2 regions of the Ureibacillus thermophilus genome follow, and region 2 is predicted to be linked to the other one. Evidence: riboswitches for the same ligand, from Rfam matches in the RefSeq annotation. Region 2 holds a riboswitch; the other holds the start of a gene.
The links. A riboswitch is a leader RNA that binds a small molecule or an ion and turns the genes downstream of it on or off. The one in region 2 is predicted to bind thiamine pyrophosphate.
Positions count from the first base shown of each region.

Region 1: linked by a shared signal. The riboswitch ahead of tenA (thiaminase II) and the one ahead of thiM (hydroxyethylthiazole kinase) in region 2 are both predicted to bind thiamine pyrophosphate.

Region 1 is NZ_CP036528.1:311,962-320,308, forward strand. It holds gene DKZ56_RS01410 (TAXI family TRAP transporter solute-binding subunit) at 1-32, opposite strand, end outside; gene DKZ56_RS01415 (superoxide dismutase family protein) at 321-881, opposite strand; gene DKZ56_RS01420 (putative motility protein) at 1,001-1,177, shown strand; gene DKZ56_RS01425 (DUF2269 family protein) at 1,328-1,768, opposite strand; gene DKZ56_RS01430 (YfbR-like 5'-deoxynucleotidase) at 1,908-2,561, shown strand; RNA gene ssrS (6S RNA) at 2,693-2,883, shown strand; gene DKZ56_RS01440 (ThiF family adenylyltransferase) at 2,991-4,001, opposite strand; gene DKZ56_RS01445 (thiazole synthase) at 4,001-4,768, opposite strand; gene thiS (sulfur carrier protein ThiS) at 4,771-4,974, opposite strand; gene tenI (thiazole tautomerase TenI) at 4,977-5,579, opposite strand; gene tenA (thiaminase II) at 5,610-6,296, opposite strand; TPP riboswitch at 6,393-6,496, opposite strand; gene DKZ56_RS01465 (M23 family metallopeptidase) at 6,732-7,691, opposite strand; gene DKZ56_RS01470 (thioredoxin family protein) at 7,931-8,245, shown strand.
Region 2 is NZ_CP036528.1:2,016,130-2,024,476, forward strand. It holds gene DKZ56_RS09985 (IS110 family RNA-guided transposase) at 1-257, opposite strand, end outside; gene DKZ56_RS09990 (carbonic anhydrase) at 587-1,354, shown strand; gene DKZ56_RS09995 (reverse transcriptase-like protein) at 1,563-2,219, shown strand; TPP riboswitch at 2,285-2,387, shown strand; TPP riboswitch at 2,460-2,562, shown strand; gene thiM (hydroxyethylthiazole kinase) at 2,640-3,392, shown strand; gene thiD (bifunctional hydroxymethylpyrimidine kinase/phosphomethylpyrimidine kinase) at 3,389-4,201, shown strand; gene thiE (thiamine phosphate synthase) at 4,194-4,847, shown strand; gene DKZ56_RS10015 (cation:proton antiporter) at 4,980-6,140, shown strand; gene DKZ56_RS10020 (methyl-accepting chemotaxis protein) at 6,431-8,308, opposite strand.

The DNA of each region.
Region 1 (8,347 bases), 1.3 Mb from region 2:
ACTGTCAGAAACAGAAACTTTTTGCTTTTCATATAAAATCCCCTCCTCTTTGTTTACAACACTCAATTGTGTATTAATACAGTTCAATTGTAACTATTATTATTTGCTCATGTCAAATCTTTTTTATAGAATAATAGAGTTTTAGTAAGTATATATTATTATCTAAACAGAATTTTTGTTGTAACACCAATGATTCTAGCGATTGCATCATTGTTATAGTACATTTGAAGTTTTAATTTTCTAAATACTATTACTATTTAAAATTATATTCAAAAAATAAAAATAGGTTGTCACTCTCTTAGAGCAACAACCTAGAAATTTTATTTGGACTCTATTACACCGCAAGCAATACGCACGCCGGAATTGCCAGATGGATCGGTTTTGTAATCATCCGAAACTTCATGCAAAATGACAGCACTGCCATCTTCATCAAACAATGAATGTTCTTTTCCTTTTTCTAAAGTAATATGCTTGGCTATAAATTCCACATCGACAACGCCGCTTTCGTCCGCCTTCACATTAGGCAAATCTCCTGCATGGAAGCCCTTTGGATTTTCAAAACCATGCTCTTTTCCTCCAGGATTAAAATGGGCTCCAGCAGATTCAAACGTCGGCTTTTCACACTTTCCGACTTCATGAATGTGAAAACCATGCTCCCCTTCCGGCACATTTTCCAATTTCACATGGATTCGAACACCTTCTTTTGATTCGGTAAATTTCACAATCCCCAATTCCTTACCTTCTGTATCAATCATTGTTGCTTGTGCAGTTAAAGCGGCTTGTGCTTTTGTTGATATTTGTTCAGAATTGTCATTTGTTGCTCCCAAAAAACCGCAGCCCCCTAAAAGAAGCAGGTTGAATGGTAAACTATAACAAATCATTTTTTTCACATAGCTTCCCTCCTTCGAAAAAAGTTTCGACAAGGGATTGGATAAATATTCAAAAACCGGTGGGAAACTTGAAAAACTTTCCGATATTATTCGAAAGGAGGGATTTTTTTATGGATATCAATTCAATCATGTCAAGCCAACTTGCCTCATTACAACAAACAGTCCAATTGAGCATTTTAGACAGAGCGCTCAATTTAGGAGCCGCGGGTGTAGTAGAGATGTTGGAACAACCTCAGCCTGAAGCAAATCATCCATATAAAGGAAATATTATTGATGTTTCGGTATAAACAATAAAAAAGCGAACGGGAAAACAGTGCGTTTTCTCCATTCGCTTTTTTCATATATTGCCCTTCGTCAGTACACACCTTTATCATACTATAAATAGTACCGTTTTTTGTAGTTTATCATATGTATAATATTACAATCTTTTGATTCGCCTACCAGAACATCGGCTTTGAAACCATTAACCATAGCATAATGAGCAATAGAAAAATATATTTCCATGTAGCTTTCCGCAATTTTGAAATAAATTCTTCTTTTTTAAACGCATTTGTTCCAAAAGTATTTAAAGTCGGTTTAAAAGCTCTCGCCAAAAACACAATCGATAAAAACATAATAGCCAAAGTAAGCACAATCCACGAATCCTTCCATGTCCATCCGGAAATCATGACAAGAATCGCTCCGGAGACTACAAGAATGTGGCCAGCATGTTTTACCACCGTAATCGCAAGTTGAAACGACTTCACAAATCCGACCATCTCTTTTTCATCAGCTGTTTCCATTTTCTTTGTGATGGGAATTAAAGTTACTAAAGGTCCTATCGAAATCACTGCGCTTAAAATATGGATATATAAAAAAACGGTATGCAACAAGTTCATCACTTCCATTCCTTTATGCTACTCTTAGTATAACATGTATTTAAAATACTTTTTATTTGAGATTTCGTGACAATTCATTTGTTTAAAAGAAAACTCTTTGGATAAAATAGTGTGTATATTTCATCAATACATGATAGGAGTGTTGACAATCGGAATTCATAGATTTTTTACAAGTTTAAATGATTTGGAACGAATTTTTCGAGCGCCTGGACGTTTTAAATTTGAAGAACATAATGTGGCCGCCCATTCATGGAAAGTTGCCCAATACGCATTGTTTTTCGGAACTTTGGAAGAACTGCACGGGGCTAAAGTAAATTGGAAATCACTTTATGAAAAAACCATCAACCATGACTTTGCCGAAGTGTTTATCGGCGATATTAAAACACCGGTAAAACATGCCAGCGAAGAGTTGAAACAAATGCTTGCCCATGTGGAAGAAAAAATGATGGAAAAATTTATAAAAGAAGAGATTCCACCAGAATTCCAGGAAATCTTCTTTCAGCGAATGAAGGAAGGAAAAGATGGAACATTGGAAGGAAGGCTCCTTGAGTTTGCCGATAAGCTTGACCAATTTTATGAGTCCTTCGCTGAATTAAAGCGAGGCAATAAGGATAAAGAATTTATCATCATGTATCAGCAAGCATTATCCAAACTTCTTCAAATGCCTTTAAAGGTGAGCGTCAATTATTTCCGAAATGAAATTTTAAAAGACGTCATGAAAGAAGACACTCAAATTGACGTCGCAAAATTGACTAATGAAATATTGGACAAAATAAAGCCTCAAAATGAATAAACCGTTCTATCGAAATTGAGGCTTTATTTTTGTTTACAAAAAAATCCTTTAGCTGTTTTCACCTTAAATAATTGACTTTTTCTTGAGAAGATACTTACTTGCGTGAAATTACATATTCCATTACTATTACAATAAAGCTGCGTTGTACGTAGAATATTAAGTTTTAACCTTTGAACTGTAAAAGGGAGTTTTAGATCGAAGGTGGAATGGCGGGCGTCACACTGCGGTGAATGACGATAGACAGGAAACCTTCTGCGAACACCCACCTGGTGGAGTCGTGGTTTTAAAACTTTCTATAATATTACGGCAAGGCGGCTTATTTATCACAAACATGATGTTTGTAAAATGGCTCTCCGTTCAGGAGGGCTTTTTATTTTGAAGAAGCGGAGTGTCTGTTCCCCGCTTCCTTTTAAATTTTCGTTCTCTGATTTACGCTCCTATAAAACGCTGATAAATCCTTTTTGCCTTTTCTTTTTCCTTCGTCCCATGCACCAATGCCCTGCCATCTTGAAAAAGCACAATTTGAACATTTTCTGCTTGGAAGGAAATCAAGTAAGGATTGACTTTCAAGTTTTGAACGATTGGTTGAAGCCTTTTTGATATTTGCGCCAATGAAATTTGTTGTTTTTGTTGCGGCCGGATTTGCACAGTATTTCTGCCGCATAATACCGCTGTTTTCAATCCCGTTTCCATTGTCAAATAAGGATATGCAGGGTTATTTCCGCATGAAGGGCAATCGCTCTTTTTTAACTTTGAAATGTCGATAATTGAATGCTCCCTTCGCCATACATCAAAAGAAACCAATTGTTTGGACACTTCCCCGCTTACAAAGTATTTCAAAGCTTCAGCCGTTTGATAGGATGCAACCATTTGCACCGCAGGACTGATTACCCCAACGGTATCACAAGTCAAGCCCTCGGAGGGAATCGCTTGGAGCAAACAATGATAGCAAGGGGTTTTTTTCGGCAAGATGGAAACGCTCATTCCATAACTTCTTACAACCGCTCCATGAATCCAAGGAATGACGTATTTCATCGACACATCATTGATAAAAAACCTCGTTTCAAAATTATCCGTTCCATCTATGATGAGATTGACACCCTTCACAATCTCTTCCGCTCCAACAGAAAAGTCTCCAACAAGCCCTTCTATTTGAATAGTTGAATTGATCCTTTGTAAATGCTTCTGTGCAGCAACCGCTTTAGGCAGTTTACATTCCGCATCCTCTTCCGTATAAAGTTGCTGGCGGCCAAGATTCGTCCAATCGACGTAATCCCGGTCAATGATAGTGATTTTCCCGATGCCCGCCCGAGCCAGCATCTCAGCATTCGCACAACCTAACGCTCCCGCTCCAACAATAAGCACATGGCTTTTCAGCAACTTTTTCTGTCCTTCTTCACCGATTGGAGAAAATAAAAGTTGACGAGAATAGCGTTCCATTATGAATAGAGCATCCCTTCAAACGGACTAGAGGCAACTGCATAACGTTTTTTCGGAATTCTGCCAGCTTCGTATCCAAGTCTTCCTGCTTCGATGGCCAACTTCATAGCTTTTGCCATTTTCACCGGATCTTTTGCTCCAGACACGGCTGAATTTAACAAGATGCCATCTGCTCCCAACTCCATGGCCATCGCACAATCCGCTGGAGATCCGATTCCCGCATCGACAATGACAGGAATATTGGCATTCTCAATGATGAGAGAAAGATTCAACGGATTGATAATGCCTTGTCCGGAACCGATTGGAGATGCACCTGGCATGATGGCATGTACCCCCAATTCCTCCAGTTTTTTCGCCAAAACTACATCATCAGAAGTATAAGGAAGGACAATGAATCCTTCTTCCAATAACATTTCTGATGCTTTTAAAGTTTCAATCGGATCCGGAAGAAGGGTTTTATCATCCCCAATAACTTCCACTTTCACCATGTCACATAGTCCAGAAGCTTTGGCGAGCTTCGCAATCCTCACCGCTTCCTCCGCCGTTTTTGCCCCTGCAGTATTCGGCAGGAGGGTGTACTTTGAAAGATCAAGCATTTCCAAAAAATTTGGCAGAGATGGTTCATAAATATTCATTCTTCTTACGGCAAAAGTTAAAATCTCCGCTCCGGATGCTTCCACCGCTTCCCTTTGGATTTCAAAATTTGGAAATTTCCCTGTACCTAACAACAGTCTTGATTGAAAGATTTTATCTGCAATTTTTAACACGTTTATCCCCCTCCAACAAAATGCACGATTTCAATTTTGTCGCCGTCATTTACCGGTTGTTTGCTGTACTCTTCTTTCAAAATAATTTCACCGTTATGTTCAACAACGACAATGCGATTTAGCAATTGAAAAAACTTCAGCAAGTCTTCAATGCTTTTAACATTGCTCCCCACTTCCGTCTTCTGACCATTAATATAAAGCTGCAACTTCATCCCCCTTTGCAATCTATGTTTTTTAAAAAGGTTGCCGCTTCTTTCGGTTGATTCGCAGAAAAAATGTAAGACATTACTGCAATGCCCTGCACTTTTTTCTCCAGTACTTTTACCGCATTGTCCGGCGTAATTCCACCGATGGCAATCACAGGAATCTTCACTTGTTCAACGATTTCACCAAGCGCATCCGTTCCCCTTCCTGCCATCCCCTTTTTGCTGTCCGTTTCAAATATATGGCCAAAGAAACAGTAATCCGCTCCCGATTTTTCGGCATTTTTTGCTTTTTCAATGGAATGGATGCTAACCCCTACTTTCATATGGGGATAAGCCGTTTTTACCTTCTCTGCCGGAAGTCCATTTCCCGGAAGATGGACATTCGGAATTCCGGTAAGCAGAGCAATATCAAGCCTGTCATTAATGACAAGTTTTTCTTTCGGCACCCCTGCATTTAACAACTCCTCTATTAAAGCGACAATCTCACCGGGTGGTTTATTTTTTTCACGGATATGAATGTAATCTACAACCGGGGAAATGGATATAATAATTTCCTTCAGCTCTCGGCTTTCCTTCTTTCCATCCGTAATTGCGTGCAGTTCCACTCAAACTACTTCCCTTCTCCTTCGCAGAAGTTATAGTTGCACTTTTTCATCCGTCGGCCACATTTGTTGGTGGTAAGCCATATCCCAAAACATATACTCAAATCGAGTTGTATTTAAAAAGATTTCTTCCAGCCGCAGAAGTTCAGATTCCTGCTTTCCTTCCGCCAATTGATTGAGCAAATCAAGGTTCCATTGTGCGGACTGGCCAAATTCTTCTGAACTGTACATTTTTACCCAATCCCCATATAATTCGTGTTCTTTTGCCCCCGGAATTTTCGCCAGTTCACATCCAATTTCCCAATAACTCCAAGCACAAGCAAAGTGCGCAGCTGCCAGTTCTGCGATGGAACCGTTTTGGGCAACTGCCAGCATGTAGTGGGTGTAAGCAAGACTTACCGGAGACGGTTTTGCCTCTTCCAGCTCTTTTTCCGTTATGCCAAATCGGCTGGCATATTTCCTATGCAATGCCATTTCATGATTCATCGTGTAATAAAGCAGGTTGGCAAATACCGTCATCACTTCTAGATTTGGTGCCTTCACTGCACCTAACGCAAACAATTTAGAATAATCAATCAAGTACAGATAATCTTGTATCATGTAAAAACGGAACTTGTTAGAATCCAGTGTTCCTGCTCCCAACTCTTTCACAAATGGATGTTCATGGTTTTTTCTCCAAGTGGATTGGTATTTTTCAAAAATTCGATCTGTAAATTTCATCGTTTTCCCCCATCCTTTAGGTTCATAAAAAAAACCGCTTCATTAAAGAAGCGGCTCTAAAACTCGAAACACAATCAATACAAAAATAGACAAAACGAGTCCCAGCAACCACTTCCCTTCGCTAGCATTACCTAGTGCAGGTTCAAAGGGTTGAGGCAATGCCTCTCTCAGCTAATGAATTAGCACCCCTAGTGATTAGTTTAATGCTATATGTAATTACAATCATTGTTACATGAATACAGAAAATTTTCAATAGTATAAAATTATTAATGGGATAAGAGATTTATTCAAACACTTGCAACTTTTGTGTTAACCCTTGCTGCCTCAGCTATCATCGAAAAGTTTTTGCTCCCATTCGGCAAATTCTTTCAGGTTTTACAAGAATACTTGCAATAACAAAAAAGTTGCCCTAGCGAATTGCACGCTAAAGCAACTTTATTTTTTCTCCTGCTTCGTTTGTTTTTCCCATTGCACAAGATACGGATATGGGTCAAAAGCCCATTCGGTCCTTCCATTAAATTTATACATGCCGTAATGCAAATGAGGAGGAAATTTGCCGCTTGTCCCTTCTTTGCCATAACCGGAGCTTCCGACGCCGCCAAGAATTGTTCCTGGTTCTACAATATCGCCCACTTTTAAATCTTTATTGTAATAGGCTAAATGGGCATAGTAGTGATACGTGTTATGATGATCCCGAATACCTACTCGCCAACCGCCAAATTGATTCCAACCCATTACTTCTACAACACCATAGGAAGTAGATAATACAGGTGTTCCATACCCTGCAAAAATATCTGTTCCTTCATGGATTCGTCTTCCTCCCCATCCCCTGCTGGCACCCCAAGTCCCCTTATAGCTGTAGTTATAGCCGCGGACTGGGAGGGGAAAAATATGCTTATCCAGCTGAATCGTATTGAAATGTTTATAAAGTTCATTTATGGTCATGATTTGATTAATGATTTTTTCATTTTTGTAATATTCCCATAAAGCATTCTTAAAATCTTCTTCCGATGGACCAAATTTTTCTAAATAGGATACCATTGTGAATAGTACGTCTTGATCGTCGTTTCGATCTGCTTTTCCATCGCCATTGCCATCATGACCATTTCCCCCAAAATATTGAATGGTAAATGGGGAAGTATCTTCTACATTCGGGTTGAATTCGCCAACCCAAAATTCATGGGAAAATTGGATGGCAATGGCACTGTCCCTCTTCGGAATATCTTTTCGCACCTCTTGAATATTTCGCTCATATTGGTCCACTGCCGCCAATCGATGCCATGGAACAAAGGGCGTTTCATAGGTTTTGTATAAGTGCATTCGTTCCTGATATATATTTTCTTTATTTTCGCTTGCATTTACATAAACCGGGAAAATATATAGACATACAAACATCAAAGTTAAAGAAAAAATGATTTTTCGGATGAATACCAAACCCCCTTTCCTCCTTAGAATATCCCGTTTTTTTGAAACCATGAGTTTTTTATAAACGAAAAATGAAAGCTTACTTCTGATACTAAGTCCGGGTAAACTCCTTCGAAATCCTCTCAAAAACCAGAGTAATTCCGTTTGTTTTGTAGCAAATAGTATGTTATGATACCTTTTAATAGAAATTTTATTTGGGGGAATACTAGATGCAATCACTACAATCCGTAGAACAATTTCATGAACTCAAAAACAAAGAACGGGTGATCTTTGTCTTTTCAGCAGATTGGTGCAAAGACTGCGTTTTCATTAAACCTTTTCTTCCTGCTATCGAAGAAAAATACGCCCAATATACCTTTGTACAAGTAGACCGGGATGAATATATCGATTTATGTGGCGAACTGGATGTGTTCGGCATCCCAAGTTTTATTGCCTACAATAAAGGCGAAGAAATCGGCCGTTTTGTAAGCCGCGATCGTAAAACGCAAGAAGAAATCGAAAACTTTATTGAAGGACTAAAATAAACTGACATCTTTTGATAAACTTCGAATATTTTCGTTCATGTCGAATTCACGTTTTTTCAAGACCCTATCTCTTATCAAAGAGATTCGGGTCTCTTTTTCTTT
Region 2 (8,347 bases):
ACTATATTTAAAAATAGTGCAGAATTTGGTGTCAGTATTTTTTCTAATTCTGGAAAACTCAATTGTAAAATGGAATGCATACGATTTTTTAATAACATCATTTCTTCATCAATTTCATCATCATAACGTGTCAATGCCCGCATCTGCTCATAATAATCATCTTGGATATAGGTTGGTTCTCTCTCCATTTTAAAATGTGTTTTGGCGAATTCATGAGCATCGCTTATATCGGTTTTATGTCGACACATCTTCGCCATTTGTCAGTTCGCTTCAAGGGGATAATATGCATAACCGTAATCTTTTAAAAATGCTTCCATCGGTTTTGAATAAACACCTGTTGCTTCAAATACAATGTCTGGTGCTTGGTCATCAAGTGATGTATGTAATTGTTCAAAATCTCTTCGTGTATGATTGATTTCACCTTCTAAAAATCCCTGAGGCTGGTCGACTTTTCTTCACTTCTACTATAAAAAAATAGTAGCACAAACCTTGACCTTGGTTTGTACTACTAATCTTAGTATGTTTTTATTCTTGTATAAATAAGGGGATTTTTGGATATAGTAAACAAAAATGGAAGGGTTGAGCGATGAAAATTCATCATCTTCTTGTCATTTTAGTAGCTTTTTTATGTTTAGGATTTGCCGTTTATTTATACTTTGAAGAAGAAAAAAACGATGAATCACTCATGAAAAAAGAAGTATCCTATACCAATCATGAATCGGCGCATTTAAAAAATTATTGTGAAAAGGGGGAAATGCAATCTCCCATCCAAATAAAAAATAAAAATGTTCTTCCTCAACAGACGCCGGCTATTGAAATTTTTTATGGGGAGGAACCATTCATACTCAAAAAACAAGGGTATACATTAGAAGCTGTTTCGAAATCGAGGGTAAGCTACATTACAATAGACAAGAAACCATACAAACTGGACTCTTTTCATTTCCATGTGCCAAGCGAACATCAAATCGATTACCAAAGATATGAAATGGAACTGCATCTTGTGCACAAAAATAATAAAGGAAAGATTGCGGTCATTGGCGTTTTGATTGAAGCAGGCAAAGAAAACGAAATGGTGGAAGAATTATGGAATTTTTTGCAGGATGATCGATTAAAGGAGAAGGAAATTGAATCTATTCATCTATTGTCATTGATACCTGAGCAAAGGTCTGCCTTTTACTATTCAGGCTCATTGACTACCCCTCCGTGTACTGAAGGTGTTCATTGGATTGTATTTGAATCTCCAATCGATTTTTCAAACAAACAAATTGCTTCATTTTATCAAGTTTATGGCTATAACAGTCGTCCGCTACAGCCAATAAATGGCAGGGACATATACAAATTATCCGTTCAGTAATAATAGTTTCAAATAGCTAAGGGGCGTCTGAAAAAACATTTTGAGACGCCTCAGATAAAATATTATCTTCCAAATTCTTCTGAAATAAAAAAACATCGTTCGTAAGTCAGAAAAAGAATAAGAATAGAAGAAAGCTATTTTTGAAGTATTATTAAAGGGGAAATGATGATACTAAGGAATGTGATAACCGGAAAGGGAGGAATATTTTTTGAGAATAATAATAGAATGGATTTATGATTATAAAGATGTTGAAACTACTTTCCGCTCGGATGAACTCCCTCCCGCCCATGCTCTTGCCATTTCAGAAGAATTAAGGAAAACCGGTAGAGCCAAAAATATTACCTTAATTGATGAACATGACTCAACATGGACGGTCAAAGAATTAAAAAAATATTTAACGGAAATGGAAACTGAACCGACGAACATATGCGTTTATTTCGACGGCGGTTTTAACCGTGAAAGCCGCATGGCAGGTTTAGGATGTGTCATCTATTTTGAACAAAATGGAAAAAGATTTCGTAGGAGAAAAAATTTATTAGTAAATGGCCTTGCGTCAAATAATGAAGCTGAATATGCAGCTCTTCATTTTTCTATTCAAGAATTGGAATCATTGGGTGTACATCATCAAACGGTTCATTTTATGGGGGATTCACAAGTAGTAATTAATCAAATAAGCGGAGAATGGCCTGTTTATGAAAAAGAGCTGTCCAATTGGGCGGATAAAATTGATGAAAGTTTAAATCAATTAGGAATCAAACCGGTTTTTGAGTTGGTGGGAAGAAAGCAAAATGAAGAGGCGGATCGATTAGCAACACAAGCATTGCATGACATCGAAATTGACGGAAAAATCGAATTGAAAGAATAAAAATTTTTATTCTCTTAAAAGAAACAATGGATTATGTTATAATGTTCAAAACAATTTCATATGATTCATTTTTGCAGGGGTGGCCGAATGGTCTGAGAAGGTGATTTCACCTAACCCTTTGAACCTGATACAGCTAGTACTGCCGTAGGGAGCAAAAATGCCTTTACTATTCCGTTTGAGTGGTATTGTGTTTTTTTGTTCTCCAATGTATGGAGAGATTTTTATTTTCATATGGAAATTGGAACATTGCAGGGGTGGCCGAATGGTCTGAGAAGGTGATTTCACCTAACCCTTTGAACCTGATGCAGTTAGCACTGCCGTAGGGAGCAATGGATGGAACCACATGTTGGTTGTTCAATGCTCTTTTGCGCTGTGCAAAAGGGCATTTTTTATTACAAAACCAATGGAAGGGTGGAAATGATGAGTTTATTTAAAATCCGTCAAAAAAATCCTTTAATTCATTGCATCACAAACGATGTGGTAACGAATTTTACCGCCAATGGACTGCTTGCCATTGGCGCATCTCCAGTAATGTCCGATGAACCATTGGATGTGGAGGACATGACTTCCATTGCCAATGCGTTGTTAATCAACATTGGAACATTAAATAAACATTCCGTTGAAGCTATGTTTTTAGCTGGGAAAAAAGCAAATAAGTTAAACATTCCCGTTGTGCTGGATCCTGTAGGGGCTGGCGCTACAAAATACCGGAAAGAAGTGACGGAAAATCTATTGAAAGAAATAAAATTTGATTTGATTCGCTGCAATGCAGGTGAATTGGCAGCGATTGCAGGAATTCAATGGCAAGCAAAAGGGGTAGATAGTGGGGAAGGAGAGATGGACATTCTTTCTGTCACAAAGGAAGTGGCTAAAAAGTATAAAACCATTGTCGCGGTTTCAGGAAAAGAAGATATTGTAACAGATGGGGAAAAAGCGGATTTTGTTTCGGGCGGCCATGAATGGATGACCCAAGTGACAGGAACAGGTTGTTTATTAAGCGCCATTTGTGCAGGTGCATTAAGTTTGGAAGGAGACTCATATGAAAATATTTTGAATGTACTCATGGATTATAAAAAAGTGGCGGAGTTTGCTTCGAAAGAAAAATATCTAGGTTCCTTCCAAGTGGAGATATTAAATGGGTTGCACCAAATTTCAAGAGGTGAAGCAATATGAATATCGTTATGACGATAGCTGGTTCAGATAGCGGAGGAGGAGCGGGCATTCAGGCGGACTTGAAAACATTCCAGGAGCTGGACGTTTTTGGTACATCTGTAATCACCGCATTAACGGCGCAAAACACTTTGGGTGTCCACGGCATTTTTCCTGCAACTCCAGAATTTGTCGAGCAGCAATTGAATGCGGTATTGGATGATTTGAAAGTGAAAGCCTTAAAAACAGGAATGTTATTTTCCAAAGAGATCATCGAAAGGATTGCCAAAAAATTGCGGGAACAACAAATTCAAATCGTTGTGGATCCGGTTATGATTGCAAAAGGGGGACATGCATTATTAAAAGAGGATGCGGTGCAAGCGATGATTAAGGAGCTGATTCCCATTGCAACGGTGGTGACCCCGAACATACCGGAAGCCGAAGCAATTACCGGAATGGCAATCGATACAGAAGAAGATATAAAACAGGCAGCGGAAAAATTATTGAGCATTGGCGTTGGATGTGTCGTAATGAAAGGCGGCCACATGGATGAGCCTACTGCAACGGATCGAATCTATTTCCAAGATGGTTCAACCTTTCAATTAAAATCAAAAAGAATTCATACAAAACATACCCATGGAACCGGATGCACTTTTTCTGCTGCTATTACCGCCTATTTAGGAAGGGGCTTTTCAGTAAAAGATTCCATTATCGAGGCTAAAAAATATGTCCAATCGGCTATTGAAAATCCACTTCATATTGGCAACGGCCATGGCCCTACCAACCATTTTGCCCATCGCTTTCATAGTGCGGAGGTGGAAGTTATTGAATAGAAAAGATTTAGCCGTTTATTTCATTATGGGAACAGAGAATTGTAAAAATGAAAATCCTTTGCACCTATTGGAAGAGGCATTGCAAGCAGGGATTACTATTTTTCAACTGAGGGAGAAAGGAAAGCAACCTTTAGTAGGCAAAGAGTTGGAACAATTTGCAATGAAATGCAAAGCTCTATGCAAGCAGTATCAAGTTCCTTTTATCATTAATGATGATGTGGACCTTGCCTTAAAAATCGATGCAGATGGCGTGCATGTGGGACAGGATGATGCCCCTCTTCAAGAAATCCGGAAAAAGTTTCAAGGAAAAATTATCGGGGTTTCCGTTCATAATGAAGAAGAAATGATGAATGCAGTTAAATGGGGGGCAGATTATGTAGGGATTGGCCCTATATATGAAACCAAATCAAAGCCGGATGCCAAAAAGCCTGAAGGAGTAACTTTTTTAAAAAAGGCGCGCAATATGTATCCGGATTTTCCCATTGTTGCAATCGGCGGGATTACACCGATGAACGCAAAAGAAGTGTTAGAATCGGGGGCAGATGGGGTAGCGGTTATTTCTGCTATTTGCGACAGCGGAAATCGAAAAGAAACTGTACAACTTTTAAAAGGTTTTAAATTAATAGAAAAAAAGGAATTTACATAAAACTAAATTTCGATTATAATAAATTTCGTAATTGAATTAGGAAGCGGAAACATGGTGGAGTCTGTCAAATTGGCTCCACCATGTCTTTTTTTGGGCTTCCATATAGAAATCTAACAACAGGGGGAACAAAAGGTGGATGTATTTGATTTTATCTTGCAAATTGTACTTGTTTTGTTCGTTGCTAAAATAGCAGGGCAAATCAGTCTCCGCTTTGGTCAGCCATCCGTCTTAGGTAAAATTATTGCAGGGATTATTTTAGGTCCTGCAGTTCTTGGTTGGATTGAACAAACAGAACTCATTCATGTTTTTAGTGAAATCGGCGTACTATTGCTGATGTTTTTAGCCGGACTGGAAACAGATTTGGAAAGTTTAGGGAAAAATGCGAAAGCTGCAACCCTTGTTGCCGTTTTAGGAGTCATTATACCAATTCTCATGGGATGGGCGGCTTCTCCTCTTTTCCATATTCCAACTTCTGAAGGCGTATTTATAGGGCTGTTGCTCGCTGCAACTAGCGTAAGTATTTCAGTGCAAACATTAAGAGAAATTGGTTGGTTGAATAGCCGTGAAGGTGCTACATTGCTTGGGGCAGCTGTATTAGACGATGTGATTGTTGTCATTCTCATCGCTGTCGCCATCGGGTTCTTCATGGGAGCAGAAACAAATATAGCTTGGGTCATTGCACAGCAAGTAATCTTCTTTATTATTATTTACTTTGTTGGCCGTTATATTGTTCCAAAATTCATACATCTTTTTGAAGGAATGTTAGTAACGGAATCAATCGTAACGGCTGGATTGATTTTACTATTTGCCGCAGCGTATTTTGCCGATTTCCTTGGTGTATCAGGCATTATCGGAACTTATTTTATGGGGGTTGCCATCAGCAGAACAAAATATGCTAAAGAAATTGAACATGGCATATCGCCAATTGCTTATGGTATTTTTGTGCCGTTCTTCTTTATAAACATCGGTTTGCCAATGAGCTTTGATGGCTTAGGCAGTCAGATTGGATTTATTATGGCATTCTCATTGATAGCGATCCTTTCAAAATTCATCGGCTGTGGACTTGGAGCGAAAGTTGGCGGATTTGGATGGAAGTCTTCCGCTGGGATTGGAGCTGGCATGATTTCCCGGGGCGAAGTGGCCTTAATTTTAGCTTCCATTGGTTTAACCGGCGGCATTTTATCCCATGAATTTTATGGTGCTATGATTGTCGTCATTATTGTTACTACTTTAGTAACTCCACCTTTACTGAAGCTCATTTTCGGTAAACGACATGATGAGCAAGTATCGTAAACAATAAAAAAAGAGGTTGGGACAAATCTAAAAAAACATCATTTTCTCCAAGGAGAAAATGATGTTTTTTTGATATGTTATTAAAATTGATTTCCGTTCCGGGGACGCTTTCCGCGGGCCCGGCTCGAGCCTCCTCGGAGCTCATTGCTTCGCTCCTGCGGTGTCTCGAGAGGGCTCGTCGCAGGAGTCGCCCCGTCACTTCAATCAATTTTTAGTTATATCAAATATTTATCAAAACCCTTTCAACTACCCCTTTAATTTTTTGTTTATGTCCCAGCCTCTTTTTAATATTATTGGATTTTAAATTTGCTTATTGTTTTCGATAATTCTGCACTTAATTGATTCAACTCTTCTGAAGCCTCTGCGACAGATTGGATAGCTGTTAACTGCTCGTCGCTTGCCGCACTTACTTCCTCGCAGGATGCAGCTGTTGTTTGCGCAGTCTCGGACATTTCTTCAATTGTTTTCACAACACGGTCTTTATATTTAATAATGCTATCAATCTCTTCCGTAACTGTTTTAAACGTATTTTCCATATTTCGAATCATCGTGGATAAATTTTTAAATAGCTTTCCTGTGTCTTCCACGACTTTTTCTTGTTCTTTGAATGTATCTTGCATTTCATTCATATCATTGACAACTACTTTTGCTTCATCCTGCAATTTCAGGATGGTCGATTTGACATGCTCTGTAGCTTTTGCTGATTGTTCCGCCAGCTTGCGGACTTCTTCAGCCACCACTGCAAATCCTTTGCCATGCTCTCCTGCCCGGGCAGCTTCAATACTTGCATTTAAAGCCAGCAAGTTTGTTTGCGCGGAAATTTCGGAGATAGAATCTATTACGAATTCAATCGCATGAATTTTTTCTTCCAAAGAAGTGATGGAACGGGCCATATTCAATAATTCTTCTTTAGAATTTGTAAAGGAACTTAATAAATTGTTCATTTTTTCTTGACCTTCATGATTTATGCTGTGTGCTTCATTGGTAATCCCTTTGAGCGCTTTTGACTGTTCCGTCATATCATTGATTTTATCTGCCAGTTTTGTAGAAGATACTGTGACTTGGTCTGCATTTTCGCTTGATTTTGTAGCGCCGATGGCTATTTCCCTCACCGCTTTTGCAACTTCACTGCTGGAAGCGTTCGTTTCTTCCGCAAGGGCACTTAAATGATGGGAGCGGTCTTCAACTTGTTTGGAAGAAGATTGCACAACTCCTATGATTTTCTTCATTTCATCAATCATTTTATTGAAATGCTGCGCCAATTCACCGATTTCATCTTTTCTCCTTGTATCAATATGTACAGTTAAATCACCATGGGCTACTTGTTCCATGGAAGAACTTAACGAATGAATCGGCTGCATCATTTTTGTAATAGTGAAATATAATATGATAAATGTTGCTAATAGTATGATCAGAGCAAAAATAATAATCATATTTTGAATATCATGGGCAGTTCCATGTAATTGATTTAGATTGTAGACTGCGCCAACTGTCCAACCTAATGATGGGATTTTTTCATAAACAATGACAGATTTTTCATCACCGATTGTCGTTTTTAAAACATTTTTCTCATTTTGATCATTCAACATTTTTTTCACATATTCGAAATTGCTTAAATCTCCCCCGGATTGGGTTGGATGGACAATTGCTAGTCCAGATGAATCCAATATGATTGGATATCCATCATAGCCCAAATCTATTTTTGAAATTTCCTCAGTTAAACTAGTTAATAAAATGTCAACTCCAAGCACCCCTAAAATGTTATTTCCTTCCATTACAGCTTTTGAGCCGGATATCGTATATTCCCCGGATTGGGCATCTATGTATGGTGGAGACCAAAATACTTCATCCGGATTTTTCATAGCTTCTGTATACCATGCACGGGAATGAACATCTAAATCAAATATTTCATCAAAATGTGGTTCAATAATTATCTTATTGCTGTCAGTGAAATAAATATTTGCGGATGAATCATAGATGTTCATATACCTTTTTAAATGTTGGCGGAATGCTTGATCGCCTTCATCATTAAAAGAGGTAGAATTATAATAATAATCTTTTACAGGTTGATCTGAGGCAATTTCCAGAATACTTTTTTCATAGCCATCAATGAAATTTGAAATTGAATTTGTTAATTCACTGACCAAATTATTACTCTGATTTATCACAGATTCTTCGGTTTTCGAAGAGATGATGATGGAACTTGC